One region of the Thermanaeromonas sp. DSM 22490 genome, then DNA from elsewhere that is predicted to be linked to it. Evidence: riboswitches for the same ligand, from Rfam matches in the RefSeq annotation. Region 1 holds a riboswitch; each other region holds the start of a gene.

Region 1 (7,730 bases):
CGCGCAATAGCTCTCGTGTAACTCTGGCGACCTCTTCAGTAATGTCCTTAAGCTGCACAACCCTCACCGCCCTTGGTCACTACAGCTACAGCTTGTACTTTCTTGCCGTAATGCGGACCCGTACTTTTCCTCCAGGGCAGCTATTTTAGCCACCCGCCGGGCATGACGGCCCCCTGTAAACTCTGCCTTAAGCCAGGTAATCACTATCTCCCGCGCCAGTCCCGAACCGATCACCCGGCCTCCCAGGGTTAAAATGTTGGCATCATTATGTTCCCGGGAGGCTCTGGCCGAAAAAGTGTCGTGGCATAAGGCAGCCCGGATGCCCGGCACCTTATTGGCAGCTATAGCTACCCCTATACCTGTGCCGCAGCATAAAATCCCGCGCTCAAATTCACCCCGGGCAACCGCTTCGGCCACTTGCCGGGCGAAATCAGGATAGTCTACCGCCTCCGGACTAAAAGAGCCAAAATCGTGATACTCAAAGCCTTCCTCTTCCAGAAACTTTTTAATCTCCTCTTTCAAGTAATAACCGCCATGGTCGCTGCCTAAAGCTATCCGCAAATCTTACTGCACCTCACTGGCCCAAAATTAAATTATACTTAATTATTATCTATTCGTCATAAGTCCATAAAATCCTGTTACTTAGCCATAAATTTATCGAGAGCTTGCTCGATAAGCTCTTTCAATTGGGCAACACATGCCTGGTAAACTTCCAAGGGACTACCAATGGGATCGGGTATATCGCCCGGGCAAAAAGTGGCGTATTCCTTTAAGGTAAAGGTTTTCTCCCGGGCCTGAGGGAAGCGGTCCATAACTAGCCTTTTATGCGCGTCGGTCATAGTTAAAATTAGATCTGCCTTTTCCACCAAATCCAGGTCCAGGGACCTGGCCCGGTGCCCGCTTATATCCACCTCCAGCTCGGCCATCGCCTTGATAGCTTCTTCTGTGGCCGGTGCCCCAGGCCAGGCAGCCACACCCGCAGAAAAAATTTCTAGGTCCCAACCCTTATCTTTAGCTATTTTTTTGGCCAGTCCCTCGGCCATAATGCTGCGACAGGTGTTACCTGTGCAGACAAAGAGAATAGCCGCCATAGGCACCCTTCCCCCCCTTTTTTATCCTCCGACCAACATTTTAAACCCAATGCCCATTAGAATCAGTCCGCCCACTGCTTCGGCTTTATCGCCCAGCCAGTGCCCTGCCCGGCGACCCAAGATAAAGCCTGCTGCAGTCATGCTCCCTGCTACTACGCCCATTATAAGAACCGTCAAGGGTAAGCTCGCTTGAAGGGCACCCAAGCCGAAGCCCACGCTTAAGGCATCCAGGCTCACGCTGCCTGCCAGGAGCACTATAGCCGTTACTCCTTGAGCCACCCCTCGGCCCGGTACAGCCCGTAGTACCCGTCCACCGAAGCCCTCCTTCTTCCGGTGCTCGCTTACAGCCTCCCACAACATTAAAAATCCCATACTGGCTAGGACCAGCGCACCTACTACTGCTGCCAACCTTCCCATAAGGCGGCCCAAAAAAAAGCCCAGATAAAGGCCTGCCAGCGGCATAAGTACGTGTAATAGGCCGACGATGCTGGAAAAAAATATGGCCAGACGGTTTTTAAGGCCTCCCATCCCTAAACCTGCCGCCAGAGAAAAGGCATCCGTTCCCAAGGCTACTGCCACTAACAATACCGCCAGAGAGTCCACCAGGGCATATCCTCCTAAGCCTGAATTACACGGTGGCCCGCAGCTTTGCGCAACCTGTTCATAATGGCTAACCCGAGTCCTTCTTCCGGAAAAGTTTCGGCCAAGATGATATCTATACCATGGCGATCGCAATTGCGTAAAGCGGCAAACAGGTGCCCTGCCACCTGAGAAAGATCCTGTCTGCTGCCCAGCACTTCGATATAATCCGGCCGGGGCTCCTTTAAATAATTATCTGCAGTCTCGGTGGTGGCCAATACCGCTACCCGCCGGCCCCGTTTTTGAAAAAAGGTAATTAGCTCCCGAATCCGGGCTACCATACGGGGCAAATCGCCTTCCACCAGGTACACTTCGCCTTCTGGGGCATAATGTACATACTTCATCCCTGGGGATTTAGGCGGCGAGACGTGATTTCGCTCTGCCCCGGGGTCTACAGCTACTTCTCCCAGCACTTCCAGGAGCTGCTCCCTGGTGACGGCTCCTGGTCGCAAGATAGTAGGTACCGAGGAAGTTAAATCTAAAACTGTAGACTCCAGGCCCACAGTAGCCGGTCCTCCATCTACCACGGCATCTATTTTACCTCGCAAGTCCCGCAGGACGTGGTGTCCGGTGGTAGGACTGGGTTTCCCCGAAAGGTTGGCGCTGGGTGCCGCAATAGGTAAACGTGCCACTTTAATCAAAGCTAGGGCCACCGGGTGAGCTGGCATACGTATGGCCACCGTGTCCAGACCTGCTGTTACCTCCGGAGGCACCAGACCGCTTTTGGGGAGTACCAGAGTAAGGGGGCCTGGCCAGAAGCGCTGGATGAGCTGCAAAGCCTGAGGGGGTAAATTGGCTGTTAAGGAGCGCACCATGCTGAGGTTGGCTACGTGTACAATGAGGGGGTTATCCTGAGGCCTACCTTTGGCTAAGAAAATGCGCCGGACAGCGCGGCTATCTAGAGCGTTAGCTCCCAGACCATATACCGTCTCAGTAGGAAAGGCGACTACTCCACCTCGCTGCAAAATACGCGCGGCCAGGCGTATTTTATGTAACTCCGGTACTTGAGGGTCTATTTTTAAATATTTAGTCCTTTTTCCACCAGGCACCTATTTCACCTCTATGTTGACAGTTTAAGGTTTATTCTTACCGGTTAGAGCCTGTCCTCGTTCCGGCGAGCGAGAAAGCAGCGCTCCCGCCCTGCCCAGTCCCTTAAGATTTCCCCGGCTGTATAGGCACCGGTGGCCTCCGCCAGCTCCTTAATTTTTTCGCCCTGGTCAAAACCGATTTCTAGGGCCAAGAGACCCCTGGGCTTTAAGACCTTCGCTGCTTGGGGCAAAAGGCGGCAGTAAAGGGTTAAGCCGTCAGGGCCGCCGTCCAGGGCCAACCGGGGTTCATGGCGCACCTCTGGAGGTAGTTTATCCCATTCACCCGTAGGTATATAGGGAAGATTGGCCAGGACAGCATCCAGGCCAATCAATACTACTTCTGGTTGCTGTAAAAGAGGCGCCAGCAGATCCCCTTGGCAGAAAAATATCCGGTGCGCCACGCCCAAATTTCCGGCATTTTCCTCTGCAACTTTTAGGGCAGCGGGGCTAATGTCAATGGCATAAATAAAAGCCTTGGGTAAATAGTACGCCAGACTAACAGCTATGGCACCGCTGCCCGTACCCACGTCAGCTGCCAACCAGGTTCTATCCTTGTCTACCCTGTTTAAAACCGCTTCCACCAGGACCTCGGTGTCTCCTCGGGGAATAAGAACATCCGGCGTTACCTTAAAGGGCAAAGACATAAATTCTTGGCACCCTGTAAGGTACTGCAAGGGATACCCCCTGGACCGTTTATCCACTAACTGCCAGAAATTATCCCGTGCTTCTCCGGTCAAAGTATATTCCGGATGGGTTAGCACTTTAGTCCGCGTCAAGCCGCTCACAGCTGCCAGCAGCACTTCTGCCTCCAGCCGGGGTTGTTCCACACCGGCCCTTTCCAGCAAATATCCCGCCCTGGCCAGAGCTTCACCAAAAGTAACCTCGCCGGGCATGGATCCTATTACTCCTTCACTCTATTTGTTTCAGCCGCTCGGCCTGTTGGGAAGTTATCAAGGCATCGATGATCTCGTCCAGGTCGCCATCCAGCACGGTGTCCAGCCGGTGCAGGGTCAGGCCTATGCGGTGGTCAGTAACCCTGTTCTGGGGGAAGTTATAGGTGCGGATGCGCTCGCTGCGATCACCCGTACCTACCTGAGACCGCCGGGCAGCTGCCAGTTCATCCTGCTGCTGGGAGCGGGCCATGTCCAACAATCTGGCTCGCAATACTTTCATGGCTTTCTCTTTGTTCTTGTGCTGGGATCTCTCGTCCTGGCAGGTAACCACCAGGCCGGTAGGCAAATGGGTGATGCGCACTGCCGAGTAAGTGGTATTCACCGACTGGCCGCCATGCCCGCTTGAACAGAAGATATCAATGCGCAGGTCCTCAGGTCTTATCTCTACATCTACTTCTTCGGCCTCAGGCAGTACAGCCACTGTAGCCGTGGAAGTATGAATACGGCCACCGGATTCTGTTACAGGGATGCGCTGCACCCGATGGACACCGCTTTCAAATTTAAGGCGACTATAGGCTCCCTGGCCTTCTATAAAAAGGATGACTTCTTTAAACCCGCCCAACTCCGTGGCATGGGCATCCAAGATTTCGGTCCGCCATCCTTTATTTTCGGCGTAACGCTGATACATGCGGAGTAGATCCGCTGCGAAGAGAGCAGCTTCCTCTCCGCCCGCACCGGCGCGGATTTCCATGATTATATTCTTCTCGTCATTAGGATCCTTGGGTAAAAGTAAAATTTTAAGCTTTTGTATTAGGTTTTCCTTTTCTTCTTCCAGTTTTTCAATTTCTTCCTTGAGAAGTTCGATGAACTCCCTGTCTCGCTCTTCTTCCAGCATTTCCCTGGCCGCTGTCAGATCTTCCTCTACCTGGCGGTAGCGCCGAAAGGTGGCCACTATTTCTTCCAGCTCAGCATGGGCCTTGGCAGTCTTCTGTAACTGTACTGGGTCGGTAATGATGGCCGGATCTGTCATCATCCTTCCCAATTCCTCATACTTTTCCTCTAACTCCCGCAGCTTCTCCAGCATTTATATCACCTCCTCTGCGGTACCATCACCTCGAGCGGCAGAAAGAGCTTCAAGAGCTACTTCCAGCATACCATCGTCTGGCTCCCTGGTGGTAAGCTTTTGTAACCACAATCCCGGAGCTACCACCAGCCGTACCAGAGGCGAATTCATATGGCGGCTGGAGAATTTCACGATTTCATAGGCTGCTCCCGCCACTACAGGTAAAAGGATGATCCTGGAAGCCAGTCGCCAGAGAAAGCCTCCCTTCCCCAAAAAGGAAAAGAAAACAATAGTTAGCACCAGTACCAAAAGTAAAAAACTAGTGCCGCACCGAGGGTGAAGGGTGGAATAAGCTCGCACCTTCTCAATGGTTAATTCTTCCCCTGCTTCCAGGGCATTAATAACCTTATGCTCGGCACCGTGGTATTGAAAAACCCGCTGGATTTCTTTTATACGGGAAATAGCTGCTACATAAGCCAGGAATAGGCCTAACCGCAAAGCCCCTTCCAAAATGTTCTGGCCGTAAACGGGCAAAAAGCGCTGAGAAAACATGGCCACTGCGGCCGGCAACAAAACAAAGAAAGCTGTGGCTCCCAGCAAGGCCAGGGCTACAGTTAGGATAAGGTCCCGGGGGGTAAGCTCTTCTTCCTCTTCTTCCAGAGCAAGATTAGCTGAAAAACTCAGGTAACGGATGCCCAGGACCAGGGATTCTATTAAAGCCACTACTCCTCGGAAAAAGGGCAACTTAAACAAACTATGGCGCGCGGCCCAGGATTTAAAAGGCTGGGATTCCACCAGAATATCGCCTGCCGGTCGTCGGATGGCCACCGCCAGGCGATGGGGCCCACGCATCATTACGCCTTCAATAACCGCCTGTCCGCCGTACTGAATTTCTGGCCTACTGCATAGGAAAAAGCAGAGCCTGCGGCTCCGCCTCTCCTTACTTGCCGTATTTTTTCCTAAACCTTTCAATCCGGCCACCACGTTCCACCACCCGCTGCCTGGTCCCCGTATAGAAGGGGTGGCAGTTGGAACACACCTCCACCCGGACCTCCTTTTTAGTGGAGCGGGTCTCGATTACATTACCGCAAGCGCAGATAATGCGCGCCTTATCATACGGTGGGTGAATATCGGGTTTCATTCCACGTCACCTCCGGGGCAAAATCAAACTCACTTTAGTATAGCACAGAAAGGGTACCCCTGCAAAGGGTCCGCGGTCCTGGCGTATCCTCACTTTTCGCTGGGGTGGCCTGCTTAGGCTTGGAAGCGAGCGAACAAGCCTTCGCGGCAGTCCAGGCTTTAAGCTTGGCGAAAGGCGAAAAGATTGGCCCGAGGCCACGGGTAGCCTTGCGGCCGGCAATTGAGGCAGGATACTTAAATTTTGCCGGGAAGCCTGCCTTAAGCCTTTAAGCCAAGCAAAAGTCCTGCCCGCGAGGGTTTTGAAGCGGGCGCAAGCCAAGCAGGCCCAGGCTCAAAACTGGGGATAACTCCGGTAAAGGTACATCTTGTCAACATTTAGCCTTGGTCTTATACTATAAGTAGAATACAAGTTAACTAAAGGGGAACCGGCAGGTGCCCCCACCGGGGGAGAATAGGGAAGTCCGGTAACCGGAAATAAACCGGCGATCCGGCGCGGTCCCGCCACTGTGAGTGCAGAGCCTGCAGCATTAAGGCCACTGGGATACCACCTGGGAAGGCGCTGCAGGGCGAAGAAGCACGAGCCAGGAGACCTGCCTGTCGGGTAGACCTCTTCCCTTCGCGAAAGAAAGGGGGAGGGTGAGCGGGGATGATGGCAAAGTCCCCAGCCTAACTAGGGCTGGGGATTTTTATTTTAGGGGATACCCCGGCCCTTTGCTCAAAGTACAACCTGTAAACCCTCGTGGCTCAAAGTCTTAGCTAGCCGAGACATACTTTTTTGACAAGGCAAAACCTACCGGTATAGAAAAGGAGGTAAGTTTCATGGCCAGAATTTCACCCAGCTGGTCAACCCGGCGCATAGCCTATGTGGCCATGCTCACTGCTTTATCCATAGTGGGGGCCAATTTAAAAATACCCAGCCTGACGGGCACCCCGGCTCTCGATTCGTTTCCTGGCTTTCTGGGAGCCCTCCTCCTTGGCCCTACGGACGGCGGCCTTATAGCTTTTCTGGGGCATCTTCTCACTGCTCTGACCGCTGGTTTTCCCTTAACTTTACCTCTGCATCTGTTGATTGCTGTTGGAATGGGCGGCATTGCCAGCCTTTTTGCTTTCCTCTGCCGCTACTCCTGGTGGATCGGTGGAGCGTGCGGAATATTTCTCAACAGCATCGTTTTGCCCGGTATCGTCGCCCTGCTGCCAGGGTTCGGAAAAGCTTTTTTCTTAGCTATGTTACTACCTCTCTTGGTAGCTTCCACCTTAAACATCGCCCTGGCCCTTATGGTGTTTAAAAGTCTGGGCAAGATATTTCCCGATAGCTATATTGGACTACAACGAAAAGGTGGGAACCCGTGAAGGGCCATACCTTCTGTCCCAGACGCTATCGCGATCTCACAATTATAGATTTGGATGAACATAAGGCCCTGGTCATAGCCTGCGATTCAGCCGGCGCCATCGGCCCCAAAGAGGCTGATGTAATAAAAGTATCCGGCTATATCCTAGGCCGTTTTACCAGCCGAGTGGCCTTAATGGAAGTTCTGGCGGCCGGGGCCTGGCCCTGCTGTGTGGTGAATACCCTTTGTGTAGAACCCATCCCTACCGGGTTAGATATCCAGCAAGGCGTAGCCGATGAAATACGCGTTCTAGGTATAGATCCCGCTACCATTCTTACCGGTAGTACGGAAAAAAATATCCCCACCTCTCAGTCGGGAATAGGGGTTACAGTTATCGGGGTGGTACACAAACAAAATTTGCGCATCGGCCGCTTGCGGGCAGGGGACGCCCTTCTCCTTCTGGGGAAGCCCAAGGTCGGGAGAGAGGT
Region 2 (7,730 bases), on a different contig from region 1:
GCGCGGACCCTCCACGGGCACGGAATTCACCGAAGGCTAAGGCAGATACGAAGCCCCCCAGGGCCATACCCATAATTTCTGGCCGCAAGTACTGCACTGTTGCCGCCCGGTGCAATCCTAAGGCGCCAGTTATGTCCCGGTAAAAACAAGCCAGGCAAATACCCATGTTCGCCGGGTTGCCCGCCACGGTCATTAAAGCTGCTACAGCTCCCAGAATGAGTCCCGCGATAATCATTAAGTATTTGCGAGAAAAAATGCCGGTCATGCCAACACCTCCTGTTGTTTTCTTTAAGCCCGGCCTGGATACTGGCCTAGCTATTTAATTCTGGCTCTCAACAATAAATTCCTTCATACTTAGTATTCCATATAGTTATATCATTCCCTGTTTCCGGTGGTTCCCTGGCTGAGTTACCCAGGCAGTAAAATTTGTACATGAGAGGTGGCGGGGAAAAGCGCCATTTTCTGGTAGCGCAAGCTATAACAAAAACGAATAAGCGGGACACACCTTCTTGGGGGGGAATTCCTGACCCCAATTGCAACTTATTGGCGAGAAGGGTGGATTTTCGTTTTTGAAGATAGCAGGATTCAACGGGCTAAATAGCGAAGAAAAATATAGACAAGTGAATAATTTTGGGAACAGGAGGCCTCTCAAGAGAGGCAAGAGGGAAGTCCGGTGCGAGTCCGGCGCGGTCCCGCCACTGTGAGGGGGATCCACCTTACACAATGCCACTGGGGTAACCTGGGAAGGCGTAAGGTGGGAGAGGAACCCGAGCCAGGAAACCTGCCTGTTCTCCTGCCACCGCTGATCTACGCGAGATAGGGAGGTGGTCTTTTTGCTCATCTCAAGAGCTAGAGCTGCCCCGGTCCGCCGTAGGCCGGGGTTTTTTGATCGGGCTTGGTTTTAGTTAGAGAATCTAGCTTTCCGGAATACACAGAAGAAGAGGCAGGGGGGAAATAAGGTGTACTGGAGAAGGAAAATGGGGCGCCCTTTGGCAACTTTGCTCGTGGCCTTGATGGTTTTTTCTCTAGTAGTTCCTTTTGCGGGGGCCAAAGCGGCGGAAGCAAACTTGGTGTCTGACCTTATGGATAAGGCAGCAGGTATCCTTTATAGTGATTTTACAAAAAATGGATCCAAGAACCAGGATGATGGTGTAGGTGCTTATGCTTCTTATATCCTCACCCAGGCGGGCGTTGATGTAAATGCCTGGGTGTATAATGGCGTACCACTGAAAGAAGCTGTAATCGACCTAGTGTACCAGGATATTGCCGGTTCTTCAGATCCGTCTAAAGTACCGGCCAAGAGGTTGGCCCAGGACTTGCTAGGCATGAAGGCCTTGGGCCGGGAGGATTTGGTGCAGCAACTACTCCAGATTCTCAAGAGCAGAGAAGGGATCCACGGTTTTGACTCAAACATTTTCAGCGATTTTCCAGCCTACGACCTTTTAGGTCGGGCAGACTTGATGAGCGTCATAAATCAGGTTTATGCCCGGGAATACATTTTATCCCAGCAGGATACGGTAGTCGGGAACACTTATGGTGCTTGGGGTATCGCCTGGGACGGCGTTTTTTATCCCGACTTCGTGGCCACAGCCCAAGCTGTACGGGCTCTGGCCTATTTAGATCAGGACAAGTCCGACCAGGAGATCCAGGTAGCGATCGAGCGCGGGATGCAATGGCTGAAAAAGCAGCAGCAACCCGACGGTAGTTTTGCAGTAAGCAATTGGGACGACCCTTTAATAGATACAGTGGAAATGATCGCTACTTTAAAAGTCCTGCGAGAAGACCCGGCCTCAGTGAAAAGTGGTGAAGGCAAGAGCCCGGTCGATTACCTGCTGACCAAGGCTTTGAATTCCGATGGCACTTTCGGCGCCTCTAAAAATGTTATGGATGCTGCCTGGGCCCTCTATGGATACTACCTGGTTGGCGCACGAGAGTCAGAGTCGTTCAAAAAGACTTTCAAAGACATTCAGGGACATTGGGCACAGAAAGATGTAGAGCTCATGGCTAGAAGGCTTATTGCCCGGGGCCTGAGCGAAGATATTTTTGCTCCCGATCAAGAGGTGACTCGGGCACAGGCGGTTGCTTTCCTGGTGCGGTCTTTGGGACTGGAAGAGTCCAACCTCAAAGAGACCAGCTTCCGGGATGTGCCCCCGCAGCACTGGGCTTCCCAGACGATAGAAGCTGCTTACCGGGCGGGACTGGTGGTTGGTACAGGTGAGGGGAATTTTGAGCCGGAAAGGACCATCACCAGGGAGGAAATGGCCGCCCTCCTAGTCCGGGCCCTTAAGAAGGCCGGTTGGGAGCCAGCGAAAGGGGGAGCTGAAGATAAGAACAACCTGGCGGTTTACGCCGATAGCTCAGAGATATCTCCCTGGGCCAGGGACAGCGTCAAGGTTTGCGTAAGTACAGGTATCCTCCGGGGTAGGTCGGCCGCTGAATTGGTCCCTAAGGGTAAAATAACGCGAGCGGAAGCCATGGTAATGCTGAAAAGAATGCTACAGGTGCTGGGGAGAATACCGGAGTCCCCCTAAAGCATTAGTATCTCACCGGGGGCAGGCTGGCTTACTGAGCTTGCCTCCGGTGTTTTTCCTCGCACGCGGGACACATGCCCAAATTCCGGATAAGGAGAATGGATGTATGAAGAAAGTTTATCTGATATCTCTGGCCTTGCTATTTTTAGCCCTGCTGGTTCCCGCACTGGTAACCAATAAAGAAAAGAATTTAACCCTGGGGGAGCCCGTGCAGAAGACCCAGGTCGAATCTGCTGCCCTCCCCTCTAATATTACCGGAAGCCCGGAAAAGCCTGAAGGCAGGGGAGAACCCGAACCCTCCCCACAGTACAAGACAGCACCCGGGGCTCCATCGATAACCCTTCAGGCCCAAGAAGGGCGGGGAAAGGAAGAAGTCCAACAGCCGAAAAAAGAGCAGAAAGTGCAACAGGTGGAGGGGAGTCCCCAACAGCAAAAGGGCGTAGTAGGTGAAGGGGAAAAAGAATTCGTGGTTGTTGGCGTAGCAGTGGTAGGAAAGGATCAGGAACTTTTGTATGGCCCCGCTGAGGTCAAAGTGACAGAAAAGAATCCCTGGGGTTTTACTGCGCTGGGTGCCCTGGAGGCTACCGGGCTGCCCTATGCTCTATCTACCAGGTTTCCTGGTCTGGTGGAAAGTATCGCCGGCCAGCCCAACAAGGGGATGTCGGGGTGGATGTACAAGGTAAACGATGAGGTTCCCATGGTCGCTGCCGGCCAGAAAACCCTAAAGCCTGGAGACAAAGTGATATGGTGGTATAGCACCAGTATGGGTTCTCCGGGACCCCGATGGGAGGAACTGGCGAACCGCTAAAGAAGGGGAAGGGCTATGCTGGACAGGTTACTTTATGAGGATAAAGGCGTTTTTTTGCAAAGCCTCCATACAGTAGTAACCCTAACATATCTTACAGTTTTGTGTGTCCTGGCCCTGCTTTTCTCCCATCCCCTATACTTAGCTGGGATGTTGATTATAAGCATCTTAGCTGTGGTGGCGGCCCAAGTAGTGGATAAGTGGGAAGCTTATTTAAAGATGGGGCTGGGGATGGCCATTTTAATTATAGTTATTAATGCGCTGGTGTTTCGCACAGGAAAAACAGTTCTGGGAGCAGGGTGGATAAGAGTGTCTCTGGAAGCCATTGGCTATGGTGCGGCCATGGCCATCCGCCTGCTGACTATAATGACTGTTTTCTGCCTCTTTAATGGATTGGTTCACCCGGATAAGCTCCTGAGGCTTTTTTCCCGTTGGGCATTCAAATCGGCTTTAGTGGTATCCCTGGCTACTAGGATGTTTCCTCTAGCCGCGCGAGATTTGTTGAACGCCCGGGAAGTGCTGCAAATGAGGGGAGTAGATTACGCTAGGGGAAGTTGGGGGGAAAGGTTAAAGAAGTACTCATGGCTACTGGATATTCTTCTCTTATCTTCCCTAGAGGGGGCCTGGCAAGTGGCGGAAGCCATGGAGGCCCGGGCTTTTGGCACTGGACCCCGTTCCTGCTACCAGAACGAGTTGACCCGGCCGAGGGATTTCCTGTGCTTGGCGGCTAGCTTGGCCGCCTTAGGTCTTGCCCTGTACGCCAAGGTCAAGGGATATGGTGATTTTAACTATTATCCGCAATTGGATCCCTTGCTCCCCAACAGTTCTGTCATTATTTTGCTGGCCCTTATAATGACCAGTCTTGCCTGGCCCATACTTTTAAGCTGGGGGTGGCAGCTTTGCCCCTATTTGAGATCAAAAATTTGACCTACTATTATCCGGAGACTCAAGCACCAGCGTTGAAAAATATTAATCTGCGCATTGAAGAAGGAGAGTTTGTGCTGATTGTAGGAGGGTCGGGTTCGGGTAAATCTTCCCTGGCCCGGGCTCTGGCCGGCTTAATCCCTGATTTTTACGGAGGAAAGATAGGGGGTAAGATTTACTTTAAGGGCCGGGATTTGGGGAGCTTTGACCGTCGGGGCCTTAGGTCGCAAGTGGGTATTGTTTTCCAGGATCCAGAAAAACAGCTGGTCATGACCACTGTGGAGGCGGAAGTGGCCTTTGGCTTGGAGAATTTAGGTTTACCCCCGAAAGAGATGTTGCGGCGGGTGGCCGAAGTCATGAGTTACTTTAATTTATCGCCCCTCAAAAAGGAATTCATAGGAAGTATTTCAGGAGGGCAGAAACAGAAGGTAGCTTTAGCTTCGGTTCTGGCCATGCAGCCTGAAGTATTGATTCTCGATGAACCCACTTCGCAATTGGACCCGGTAGCGGCGGAGGAATTTTTTAGTTTAATTGAGCAGTTAAATAAGGAAATGGGTTATACAGTGGTATTGATTGAACAACGGCTGGAAAGATGTTTTCACCTGGCCGACCGCCTGGTAGTGATGGAAAGGGGCGAAATTCTGCAGGACGGACCGGTGGAGGAAGTAGTCCGGTGGCAGGTAAGGAGTGGCTATCCTTTTCTCCCACCAGTGGCCCAATTTTTTGGTTTGTTGAATCATCCAGCCATACCTATGACGGTGAAAGAAGGACGGCAAGAACTAAAAAAGATACCGGTGTGTCCGCTGGGCACAGGAAAAGTTTCCAAATTAAAAGGTTACCAGGGCCGGGCTGTGGTGGAAATGAAAGATGTGTGGTTTACTTACCCGGGGGGCTGCGAGGCTCTTAAAGGGATAAACTTAAGGATAAATGCAGGGGAATTTGTGGCTATTATGGGTGAAAATGCAGCTGGCAAGAGTACTCTGTTAAAACATATAGCTGGGTTACTCAAGCCGGGGCGGGGCCGGGTAATGGTACTGGGGAAGGATACATGTACTACACCTTTAGCAGAAATGGCACGTCAGGTCGGGTATCTCCCCCAAAACCCTAATGATTACCTTTTCCGGGATACAGTGGAAGAAGAACTCCAATTTACCCTGCAAAATTTTGGTTTGAAGGATGACGGCAAGATCGATTTTATTTTAGATCGCTTGAATCTTAATGGTTGCCGGAAGGTTAATCCCCGAGATTTAAGCAGCGGCGAGCGCGAGCGGGTGGCTCTGGCGGCTGTTTTGGTAGCCAGGCCCCAGCTTTTAGTGTTGGACGAACCCACACGGGGCCTGGATTATCGCCTGAAAGGAGAGCTGGGAAGGCTCCTGGCTGGGCTGACCAAGGAAGGCTTAACAGTGGTAACAGTAACCCACGATGTGGAATGGGCAGCCGAATATATAGATCGCATAATTCTTATGTTTGATGGCCGACTCGTGAGCGATGGGCCCAAAAATGAAGTTTTGAGCGACTCCCTCTCTTATTCTCCCCAAATGGCCAGGCTGTTCCGGGGTTTGGCCCGAGGTATTTTGACTGTAAGGGAAGGTTTGGAAAAAGTCAAGGTAAATGGGGAAAGGGTATATGCCGGTCAATCAGGCTAGAGCAGGTAGCAGGTGGTGCTTGCTGTTAACCCTGGGGGTAGCCATGATGGTTATTCTATTGGCCCTGAGCCTTAAGGGGAACAGCATCATTTGGAATCTGCAGGGGGGGCTGGTGGCTACAGCGATTATTTCAGCTGTTTTGGCTTTGCTGTACTTAGGCTTTGAAGTTTCCTCTGTCTCTTCCCGGGAAATCGGTATTATTGCTGTTTTAGGAACGCTTGCTGCGGTGGGGAGAGTGCCCTTCGCCGCTTTACCTAATATCCAACCTACTACCTTTTTGGTGATTATTTCCGGATTTGTTTTTGGCCCTCAAGCTGGTTTTATGGTGGGTTCAACTGCCGCTGTTGTTTCTAACTTCTTTCTCGGCCAGGGTCCCTGGACACCATGGCAGATGCTGGCCTGGGGACTGGCGGGAATGACGGCTGGGCTCCTGGGCCGCCTCAGGGCGCCAATAGGGAAAATCCCCATGACCGCTTTCTGCCTGGCCTGGGGATATATCTACGGCTGGATTATGAATTTGTGGTTCTTGACCGCCTTTGTTTACCCCTTGAACTGGCAATCCTTTCTGGCTACTTGTGCAGCAAGCGTTTGGTTCGATACTGGTCATGCCTTTAGTAATGCTGGCCTTTACCTGCTTTTAGGGCCGCGAACAATTAAGATTTTAAGGCGGTTTCGCCGGAAGATGAGGCTGGCCAGATGGGAGAGGCTATAAATAATATACTTGAGCCGCCGGCTGGCTACCAGGAGGCCCGTAGTAAAAATAGACCAGGGTAGGCCGCCGGGCTACAGGTTCCTCCGGGTGGCAGGGAAAGAGTTCGAGATATCCGTGGCGGCGCAACTCTCCGGGGGTGAGATCCGCCAGTTCTGGAAGGTATTGCCGGCGAAAAGCGAGATCGGTGATCCTGCCCATCCAGTCGGAGCGCTGCTTTTCGGTCAAGGGAGAAGGCGGAGCCCAGTCGGGCCAGCGCCGGCTGCGGTCATGGCGGCAGAGGTCGAATTTAAGCAACTGGTAAAAAAGGCTTAAATCCAGGCCGGACCGGTATCCGGCAGCGAAGGCAGCCAGGTGGTTATATAAATCCAGACGGCTATGGCCCCGGCGGTGAAGGCCCTTGTCTTCCCACCAGGCGGCCAGGGCTTCATAAAAGGCAAAAGGGCTGGTAAAGCAGGTGGCCTCCAGGTACCTTAAGGCATGGTCGGCTAAGTGGCTATTGCAGTATTTTTCTATAAGATCGGCTATGCGGTGCAGGCACAGCATTTCCTCGTAAGACAGGTCACGGCTGGCCAAAACCTCGTAAGGAGGTTCGTCTAAAAAGATGTAGCCATAGGTGGAAGCCTCCCGGCGCAAGGGGGTGCCCTTCAAAAGCTTGAGAAATCCCAGCTGGATTTCCTGGGGATAGAGGGTGTACACCGCGTTAAAACTGTGGGCGAAGGAGGCATAATTTTCCCCGGGTAACCCGGCGATGAGGTCCAGATGCAGGCGAATATTACCGTAAGATAGCAGCCGCTTTACATTCCGGGCCAGCCGCTCCCAATTTTGATAGCGGTGACAGCGGCGGTTAACCTGGTCGTTAATGGTCTGGACGCCGATTTCCAATTGGAAAAGGCCGGAAGGCACCCGAGAAAGAAATTTTAGCATGTCTTCGTCCAGGCGATCCCCGGCGATTTCAAAATAAAACCTGGCCTGGGGCCGCAAAGAAACGAGGAATTCCCAGATGGCCAGGGCTTTTTCTTTGTTGGCGTTAAAAGTCCGGTCTACGAATTTGATCTCTCGTACCCCGGCCTTAAGGATCCTGGTGATGTCTTCCTTGATGCGGTCCAAAGAAA
Region 3 (7,730 bases), on a different contig from region 1:
GGGAGGAGCCTAAGGGTGGTAGTATCAGAAAAACAGAAGATGTTGGAACATACTTTAAACCTGATTGAAAAGCATTTCGGTAAAGGTTCCATAATGAAGCTGGGCGAAGCCAGCGCGCGCCTCAACGTGGAAGTGATACCTACTGGAGCCCTGCCGTTAGATCTGGCTCTAGGAGTAGGCGGAGTGCCGCGGGGGCGTATCGTGGAGATATTTGGGCCGGAGTCTTCGGGCAAAACAACAGTAGCCCTGCACATTATAGCTGAGGCTCAGAAACAGGGGGGTACCGCCGCCTTTATAGATGCCGAACACGCCCTGGATCCCTTTTATGCGCGCAATTTAGGAGTGGACATAGATAACCTCCTGGTTTCCCAACCGGATACGGGGGAACAGGCTCTAGAGATAGCCGAGGTTCTGGTTAAAAGCGGGGCTGTAGATGTAATTGTCATAGATTCCGTAGCGGCGCTGGTTCCCAGAGCAGAATTAGAAGGGCAAATGGGCGACGCCCATGTGGGACTCCAGGCGAGGTTGATGTCCCAGGCCTTAAGAAAGCTGGCAGGAGTAGTATCCAAATCGCGCACAGTGGCCATCTTTATTAACCAGTTGCGGGAGAAGGTAGGAGTATTATTTGGTAATCCGGAGACCACTCCGGGAGGTAGGGCTTTAAAATTCTATGCTTCAGTTCGACTGGATGTGCGCAAGGTAGACAATATTAAGCAGGGAGCTGAAATTATCGGCAGCCGCACCAGGGTGAAGGTGGTCAAAAATAAAGTGGCTCCTCCTTTCCGGCAAGCGGAATTCGATATAATTTATGGCCGCGGCATCGACAAAGAAGGGTGTCTTATCGACCTTGGGGTTGATTTGGGGGTAATCAAGAAGAGCGGTACTTGGTATTCTTTTGGGGAAGAGCGCCTGGGACAGGGGCGAGAGGCAGCCAAAGAGTACCTGCGCCAGCACCGCGAGTTGGCAGCCACTATAAGTGAGCAGGTGAAACAGAAGGCCAGCAGCAATATGGGTGCTCTGATTATGAAGACAGAGGAAGTTACCACTGAGTAGACCTAAACCAACTTGACAGTAGTAAAATGAAGTAATACAATACCATCGAGGGAAACTAGGTGTAGGCTCACTACCAAGTCCTTGACATAAATGCACCTTAATTATTATTTGCTTAACTTATAAAAAGTTGCCGGTGTATTAACGGGAAGGGCTCGTTACGTTAGTTAGGCTGTGAAAGGGCTTCCTGTGCCATAGGCGCAGGAGGGATAATATGTTATTGCCCTTTGAAAAAGTTGCTTTCACAAAAGGTGCATATTTGTATCTTTGCAAGGGAAAAAACTGGTAGGGTGCCTTTTTACAAGCCGGGTTTCTACTCGGCTTTATTTTATGTGGGCGAGGTGGGAGCAATTTTAGTAGAGGAGGTGGGAGCGATTCTAATTATTGCTGCTGTATTAGCCCTAATGGTAGGTATAGGCAGTGGTTATATTCTCCGCAAATACGTTGTGGAGACTAAAATAGCTTCAGCCGAAAAGACTGCGGCAGCCATTATTGAGGAAGCCCAAAGAGAGGCCGAAGCTAAAAAGCGCGAGGCCTTGCTGGAAGCCAAGGAAGAAGTCCATCGTATGCGCCATGAACTGGAGCGCGAGAGCAGGGAACGGCGAAATGAACTGCAGCGTTTAGAGCGCCGCCTGCTCCAGAAGGAAGAGGCCCTGGAGCGTAAGATGGAGAATATTGAGCGCAAAGAAGCCAATCTTCACCGTCAGGAGGAAGAAATACAGCGCCTTAAACAAAATTTAGAAGAATTGAAGCGGCAACAGGTAGCTGAACTGGAGCGTTTATCGGGTTTAACTACAGAGGAAGCTAAGACCCTGTTACTCAAGAATATTGAAGAAGAAATACGCCATGAGGCTGCTCTGTTGATTAAGCAGGTGGAAACAGAAGCCAGAGAAGAAGCGGACAAACGCGCCAAGGAAATTATTACTTCGGCTATTCAGCGGTGCGCTCCAGAAGTGGTGGCCGAAACTACGGTTTCTGTCGTTAACCTTCCCAGTGATGAAATGAAGGGGCGGATTATTGGCCGGGAAGGCCGCAACATCCGTGCCCTGGAGACCCTTACTGGGGTAGATTTGATAATCGATGATACGCCGGAAGCGGTTATCTTATCCGCCTTTGATCCCATCAGACGGGAAATAGCCCGGATTGCCCTAGAAAAACTTATAGCCGACGGTCGCATCCATCCGGCCCGTATAGAGGAAATGGTAGAAAGGGCCCAGCGGGAAATAGAACAAAAGATTCGAGAGGAAGGTGAACAAGCTGCCTTTGAAGCCGGCGTTCATGGCTTACATCCCGAGTTGATAAGATTGTTGGGGCGCCTTAAATATCGTACGAGCTATGGCCAAAATGTTCTAAAGCACTCTTTAGAAGTAGCTTTTTTGGCAGGAGCCATGGCGGCAGAGCTAGGTGCGGATGTGCAGGTGGCCAAGCGAGCGGGATTGCTTCATGATATCGGCAAGGCAGTGGACTATGAAGTGGAAGGGCCCCACGTAAGCATAGGGGTGGAGCTGGCTAAAAAATACCGGGAATCTGCGGAAGTAATCCATGCCATTGCTGCCCATCATGGAGATATAGAACCGCGGAGCATAGAAGCTGTGCTAGTTCAAGCTGCAGATGCCATTTCTGCAGCTAGGCCAGGTGCTAGGCGCGAAACCTTGGAGGCCTATATCAAACGCTTGCAGAAGCTAGAGGAAATAGCCGATTCTTTTAATGGAGTGGATAAGGCTTACGCCATCCAGGCAGGCCGCGAAATCCGCATTATAGTTAAGCCGGAAAAGATAGATGATACCACGGCTGTGCAATTAGCTCGGGATATAGTAAAGAAAATTGAACAAGAGCTGGAATATCCTGGGCAGATCAAAGTGGTAGTTATCCGGGAAACAAGAGCTGTGGATTATGCGAAATAGATGGAACGGGTGGCAGGGATAGGTGGCAAATTACCATCTCTGCCACTATATTTTCTAGATCAAAAAAGTTAAAGAAGCAGGATTTTTAAAGAAGGTGCAGAACTAAGCTTTGATGATGGTTTTTGGACTAAAAGGCAGGTGGAGACCATATGGGCCTTAGATACAAGTATGATGGCGAGATATCCGATAGCGTTGGCCTTTTGATTTCCATTTTAGTGCGCTATCCGGAAGTAGGGACTATTAATTATGAGCCCAGTAGCCGCATATTAAAGTTTTCTTTTATGTTAACCAGTTCTTTAAAAGAAAAGGATCTGGAGCAGTTTGCCCGGCGCTTTATTAAGTCTTTATCTACCTATAATCTTCTCGAAAATCGGGTGCCGCGGGTGATCAGCTTAAAATATAGTTGTTTTCAGCAGCTAACCGTCTTGGAAGTGCAGCGGGATGTTGAGACCCTATCCCAGGGCGAAATTGGCCTGATCATCACCCTGGTGCGTCAGGAATTTAACGAAGCCCTGGTGGCTGAGGCGACCGAGAATATTCAGGAAGAAGAATTGTTGGTTCAAGAAGAAATAATTGATCATATGTTGGAGAGTATAAAAGGAGAAGTACCTCAGAAAAAGTTAATAGCTTTCCGGGAAGAAGGGCGAGTCCTGGTTTTTAATAAATAGCCAGAGGATACCGGGAGGACGGAAATGAGCAAAAAGGGTGACCTCCATACCCATACCGTAGCCTCCGACGGCAAGCTCAAGCCGTTGGACCTGGTTAAACTGGCTTGGGGAAAGGGGTTAAGCACCATAGCTATTACCGATCACGACACCGTTGATGGATTAGAGGAAGCTCTGACAGGGGCTTCTCTCTATAATCTTGAGGTTATTCCCGGTATTGAATTGAGCACCGAATGGGAAGGACGTGATGTACACCTCCTAGGGTATTATATTGATTTTCAAGGGGACAAGCTACATAATTTTTTATACCAATTGCAGCAGGACAGGCAGCAGCGAGGTCTTAAGATGGTAACCAAATTGCGAGAACTGGGCTACGAACTTACGTGGGATGAGGTGGCCCGGTTCGTCCAGGGTAAAGCTGTAGGCCGCCTGCATATCGCCCAGGCCCTGGTGGCCAAGGGATTTATGCCTTCCATAGAAGCTGCCTTTGGTGAGCTCCTGGAACGTGGACGGCCGGCCTATGTTCCGCGTTATAAAATTTCACCTGCAGAAGCTGTTCAACTAATTTCTGCTTGGCGGGGCGTAGCTGTATTGGCCCACCCGGGATTGATAGGTAAAGATGAAATAATAAAAGAGCTAGTGGCTTATGGTTTGCAGGGGCTAGAAGTTTATTACCCTTTACATGACCGAGAAGCCGTTGCCCGCTATCATTCTTTAGCCAGGGAACTAAACCTATTAGTTACCGGTGGGTCGGATTTTCACGGCTTGAATATTCCAGACCATAGCGAGTTGGGCGCAGCCACCGTTAGCGAAGAGGAAATAGATAGATTAAAGGAGCGCGCCCTGGCCATAAAATGAGGTGGTTACCCATTTTTATCCTGCTAGCCTGCTTGTGGGCTCGCACTGGGTGTCCTCAATAACTAAGCACATAATCTTAAGCCATAAAATCCCTTGATTAGTAGTGGTCATTGCGATATACTGAAGAAAATAAAAAAATATGGGAAAGCCGACAGGTGCCATAAAGGTTAAAAGGGAATCAGGTGCAAATCCTGAGCGGGCGCGCCACTGTAACCGGGGAGCTTTTCTTCGGTAAGCCCACTGGGCCTGTAGCCTGGGAAGGGGAAGAAAAAGCGGTGAGCCGGAAGCCAGGAAACCTGCCTGTTGGTAAGCCTTGTTAACCCTCGCGTCAAGGGAAGGGCTAGTGTTTTAGACAGAAAACCCAGCCTTTAGGCGAGAGGCTGGGTTTTTTTGTAGTGCAGCGCGTGGCTTAAGGGGGTTAAGGAGTGGACAGGGGCAGGCTGGTGTTAATCACTGGCGGCGCTAGGAGCGGCAAGAGCCGGTTTGCAGAAGAACTGGCCTCCGGCTGGGGCGGAGAAGTTATTTACGTGGCCACAGCCAGGGTGACGGACGCAGAGATGGCCAGCCGGGTGGCCCGGCACAAGATGCGGCGGCCGGCCGGGTGGCGCACTGTAGAGGAGCCCTTAAAGGTGACCCGAGTTATAGAGGAATGGGGCAAGCCAGGGCGACTTCTCCTCATCGATTGCCTGTCCGCTTACGTGGGCAACTTGCTGGTGGAAGAAAAGATGGATGAGGAGGCTATATTACTTTTTGTTAAAGAGATGGCCCAGAAAGCCTGGGAGGTCCCTGCTGAGGTGATCATTGTGAGCAATGAGGTGGGCTCGGGAACAGTACCACCCTATCCCCTGGGTCGCCTATACCGCGACCTTTTGGGACTGGCCAATCAGGAGATAGCCAGCCTGGCCGATGAAGTTTATCTGGTGGTTTGTGGGGTGCCGGTGGAGATAAAAGCTTTAGCTAAAAGCTCGGACCTGCTAACGGGTAGGCGGTAATGGAGGAAAGGATGGTCAAGAAATTACGTCAGGGTTACACCACCGGTACTTGTGCCGCGGCTGCAGCTAAAGCAGCAGTAAAGGCCCTCTGGTGTAAGGACGGGGTCCAAAATACAGTGCGAATAACTCTTCCTCAGGGAAAGGAAATCGAGTTACCTGTAACTGTTCGGCGGGGGGAAGGCTGGGCTGAGGCTACGGTTATAAAAGATGCTGGCGACGATCCTGATATTACCCACGGAATAGCTGTCCAGGTTAGGGCCCGGCCGCAAGAAAAGGGCTTTATTTTGCGGGCCGGTGAAGGAGTAGGAATAGTCACCCGTCCCGGCCTGGCTGTTCCAGTAGGTGAGCCGGCCATCAATCCCGTGCCCCGGGCCATGATTAGGGAAGCGGTTAAAGATTTTATCCCCCCCGGGCAGGGGCTGGAATTAACTATTAGCATCCCCGGCGGTGAGGAATTGGCCCGGCGCACCTTAAATCCCCAGTTGGGGATAGAGGGCGGGCTCTCTATTCTGGGAACTACCGGCATTGTGGAGCCCATGTCGGAAGAAGCTTTCCGTACTTCCCTCCTGCCCCAGATCGATGTAGCCCTAGCCGCAGGTTACGATACTCTGCTTTTAACTCCCGGCCGTATGGGCCAGCGCCAGGCGGTGGAAGGTTATGGCTTGCCGGCGAGGGCGGTTATTTTGACCAGCAACTTTATCGGTTATCTTTTGGAGGCTTGTGCTGAACGAGGGATTAAGCGGATTCTCCTTTGGGGCCATGCCGGCAAGCTGGTTAAAGTAGCAGGAGGCATTTTTTATACCCATAGCCGCATAGCTGATGCCCGGCGGGAAATAGTGGCGGCCCGGGCTGCAGCCTGGGGCGCCCCCGCAGAGGTGGTCCAGGCTATCTTAACCGCTACTACGGTGGAGGCGGTGTTCTCTATCCTCGAGCAAGCCTTGGAGGGAGAGCGTTATTTCGCTTTTTGGAATTACTTGGCAGGCCTGGCTAGCGAGCGAGCCCGAGAATTAGTTCATGGGGCACTGGAAGTAGGGACCGCCCTTTTAGACCTGCAGGGGAGAATCATTGGCCAGGATGAGCAGGCCAGGGCCATACTGGGAGAGTGGAGAAATGGCGGGAAGGAATAACAGGTGGTTAACGGTGGTGGGGGTGGGTCCGGGAGATCCCTCCTGGCTAACACCGGCAGCCTACCAGGCGGTGGCCGAGGCCGAGATTTTGGTAGGCGGTCCCCGAGCTTTGCATCTATTTGCCTTTTTGGAACGGGAAAAAAAGGCGATTGATGCCGACCTGGACGCTTTATTCCACTACTTAACGCAGGTGCGTGGGCGGCCTACCGCCGTCCTGGTATCTGGAGATCCTGGCCTTTACAGCCTCCTGGGATGGCTGAGATGCCGTTTCCCCCCGGAAGAGATCAGGGTGATACCAGGAATAAGCTCCGTACAGCTCGCCTTTGCCCGTCTAGGTTGTGGCTGGGAAGGAGCGACTATTGTGAGCCTGCACGGGCGCCCGCTGAATATGTTGGACGCCTACCTGGAGGGCCTGGCCCGAAATGAACTGTTGCTTGCCCTTCTCACAGGGGGGAGCAACACTCCGGCAGAGGTAGGAAGGTACTTGACGGATAAGGGGTTGGGGGAACTTAGGCTCTGGGTGGGAGCCCAGTTGGGAGGACGGGAGGAAAGGGTGGCCCACCTTTTGGCCAGGGATCTGGCTGGCTCCGATTTTGATCCTATGGCAGTGATCATAAGTGGATATGACAAAGCGTAGATGGCCCTACAGCACCCCGGGCATTCCCGATGAGCTCTTCGAGCGGGGAAAAGTACCCCTGACCAAAGAAGAGCTCCGCACTTTGACTTTAGCCAAGGCCCGCCTGGCGCCCGGCCAGACCGTTTATGATGTCGGCTCCGGCACCGGCTCTTTAACGGTAGAGGCTGCTCGTCTGGTAGCTCCGGGACGAGTATATGCCGTGGAAAAGGATGAAGAGGCCCTAAATTTAACGCGGGCTAACGTGGAATCTTTTGGGTTAAAAAATGTGGTGATAGTAGCCGGCAGGGCGCCAGCGGCCTTAGCAGATTTACCACCTGCAGATCGCGTATTGATTGGAGGTAGCGGGGGAGAACTCCGGGCTATCCTGGAGCACTGCAGCCAAAGTTTACGGCCCCAAGGCATTATGGTTATAAATGCCATTACCCTGGACACCCTGTGGGAAAGCGTGGCTTACGGGCGCGAAAAAGGATATGCTACATCAGCAGTGGCAGTCAACC

Evidence for each region. Region 1 has a riboswitch for cobalamin ahead of AC1BI1_RS10045 (ECF transporter S component). Riboswitches for the same ligand answer to the same signal wherever they lie in the genome.
Region 2: it holds a riboswitch for cobalamin, as region 1 does, so the genes downstream of both, AC1BI1_RS05005 (S-layer homology domain-containing protein) here and AC1BI1_RS10045 (ECF transporter S component) in region 1, are expected to answer to the same signal.
Region 3: it holds a riboswitch for cobalamin, as region 1 does, so the genes downstream of both, cobU (bifunctional adenosylcobinamide kinase/adenosylcobinamide-phosphate guanylyltransferase) here and AC1BI1_RS10045 (ECF transporter S component) in region 1, are expected to answer to the same signal.

Annotation. Positions count from the first base shown of each region.
Region 1 covers NZ_JBJHHE010000014.1:37,518-45,247, reverse strand. The annotation lists gene AC1BI1_RS10090 (TIGR01440 family protein) at 1-58, opposite strand, end outside; gene rpiB (ribose 5-phosphate isomerase B) at 64-561, opposite strand; gene AC1BI1_RS10080 (low molecular weight protein arginine phosphatase) at 639-1,091, opposite strand; gene AC1BI1_RS10075 (manganese efflux pump MntP) at 1,113-1,694, opposite strand; gene AC1BI1_RS10070 (L-threonylcarbamoyladenylate synthase) at 1,709-2,779, opposite strand; gene prmC (peptide chain release factor N(5)-glutamine methyltransferase) at 2,824-3,711, opposite strand; gene prfA (peptide chain release factor 1) at 3,728-4,795, opposite strand; gene AC1BI1_RS10055 (DUF1385 domain-containing protein) at 4,796-5,626, opposite strand; gene rpmE (50S ribosomal protein L31) at 5,715-5,915, opposite strand; cobalamin riboswitch at 6,328-6,526, shown strand; gene AC1BI1_RS10045 (ECF transporter S component) at 6,734-7,264, shown strand; gene AC1BI1_RS10040 (AIR synthase related protein) at 7,261-7,730, shown strand, end outside.
Region 2 covers NZ_JBJHHE010000005.1:18,952-26,681, forward strand. The annotation lists gene yedE (YedE family putative selenium transporter) at 1-265, opposite strand, end outside; cobalamin riboswitch at 622-803, shown strand; gene AC1BI1_RS05005 (S-layer homology domain-containing protein) at 960-2,531, shown strand; gene AC1BI1_RS05010 (DUF4430 domain-containing protein) at 2,638-3,339, shown strand; gene AC1BI1_RS05015 (energy-coupling factor transporter transmembrane component T) at 3,355-4,263, shown strand; gene AC1BI1_RS05020 (ABC transporter ATP-binding protein) at 4,236-5,906, shown strand; gene AC1BI1_RS05025 (ECF transporter S component) at 5,887-6,618, shown strand; gene AC1BI1_RS05030 (B12-binding domain-containing radical SAM protein) at 6,613-7,730, opposite strand, start outside.
Region 3 covers NZ_JBJHHE010000002.1:205,832-213,561, forward strand. The annotation lists gene recA (recombinase RecA) at 40-1,053, shown strand; gene rny (ribonuclease Y) at 1,416-2,954, shown strand; gene AC1BI1_RS02605 (hypothetical protein) at 3,104-3,622, shown strand; gene AC1BI1_RS02610 (PHP domain-containing protein) at 3,647-4,477, shown strand; cobalamin riboswitch at 4,614-4,795, shown strand; gene cobU (bifunctional adenosylcobinamide kinase/adenosylcobinamide-phosphate guanylyltransferase) at 4,903-5,469, shown strand; gene cbiD (cobalt-precorrin-5B (C(1))-methyltransferase CbiD) at 5,481-6,596, shown strand; gene cbiE (precorrin-6y C5,15-methyltransferase (decarboxylating) subunit CbiE) at 6,580-7,233, shown strand; gene cbiT (precorrin-6Y C5,15-methyltransferase (decarboxylating) subunit CbiT) at 7,220-7,730, shown strand, end outside.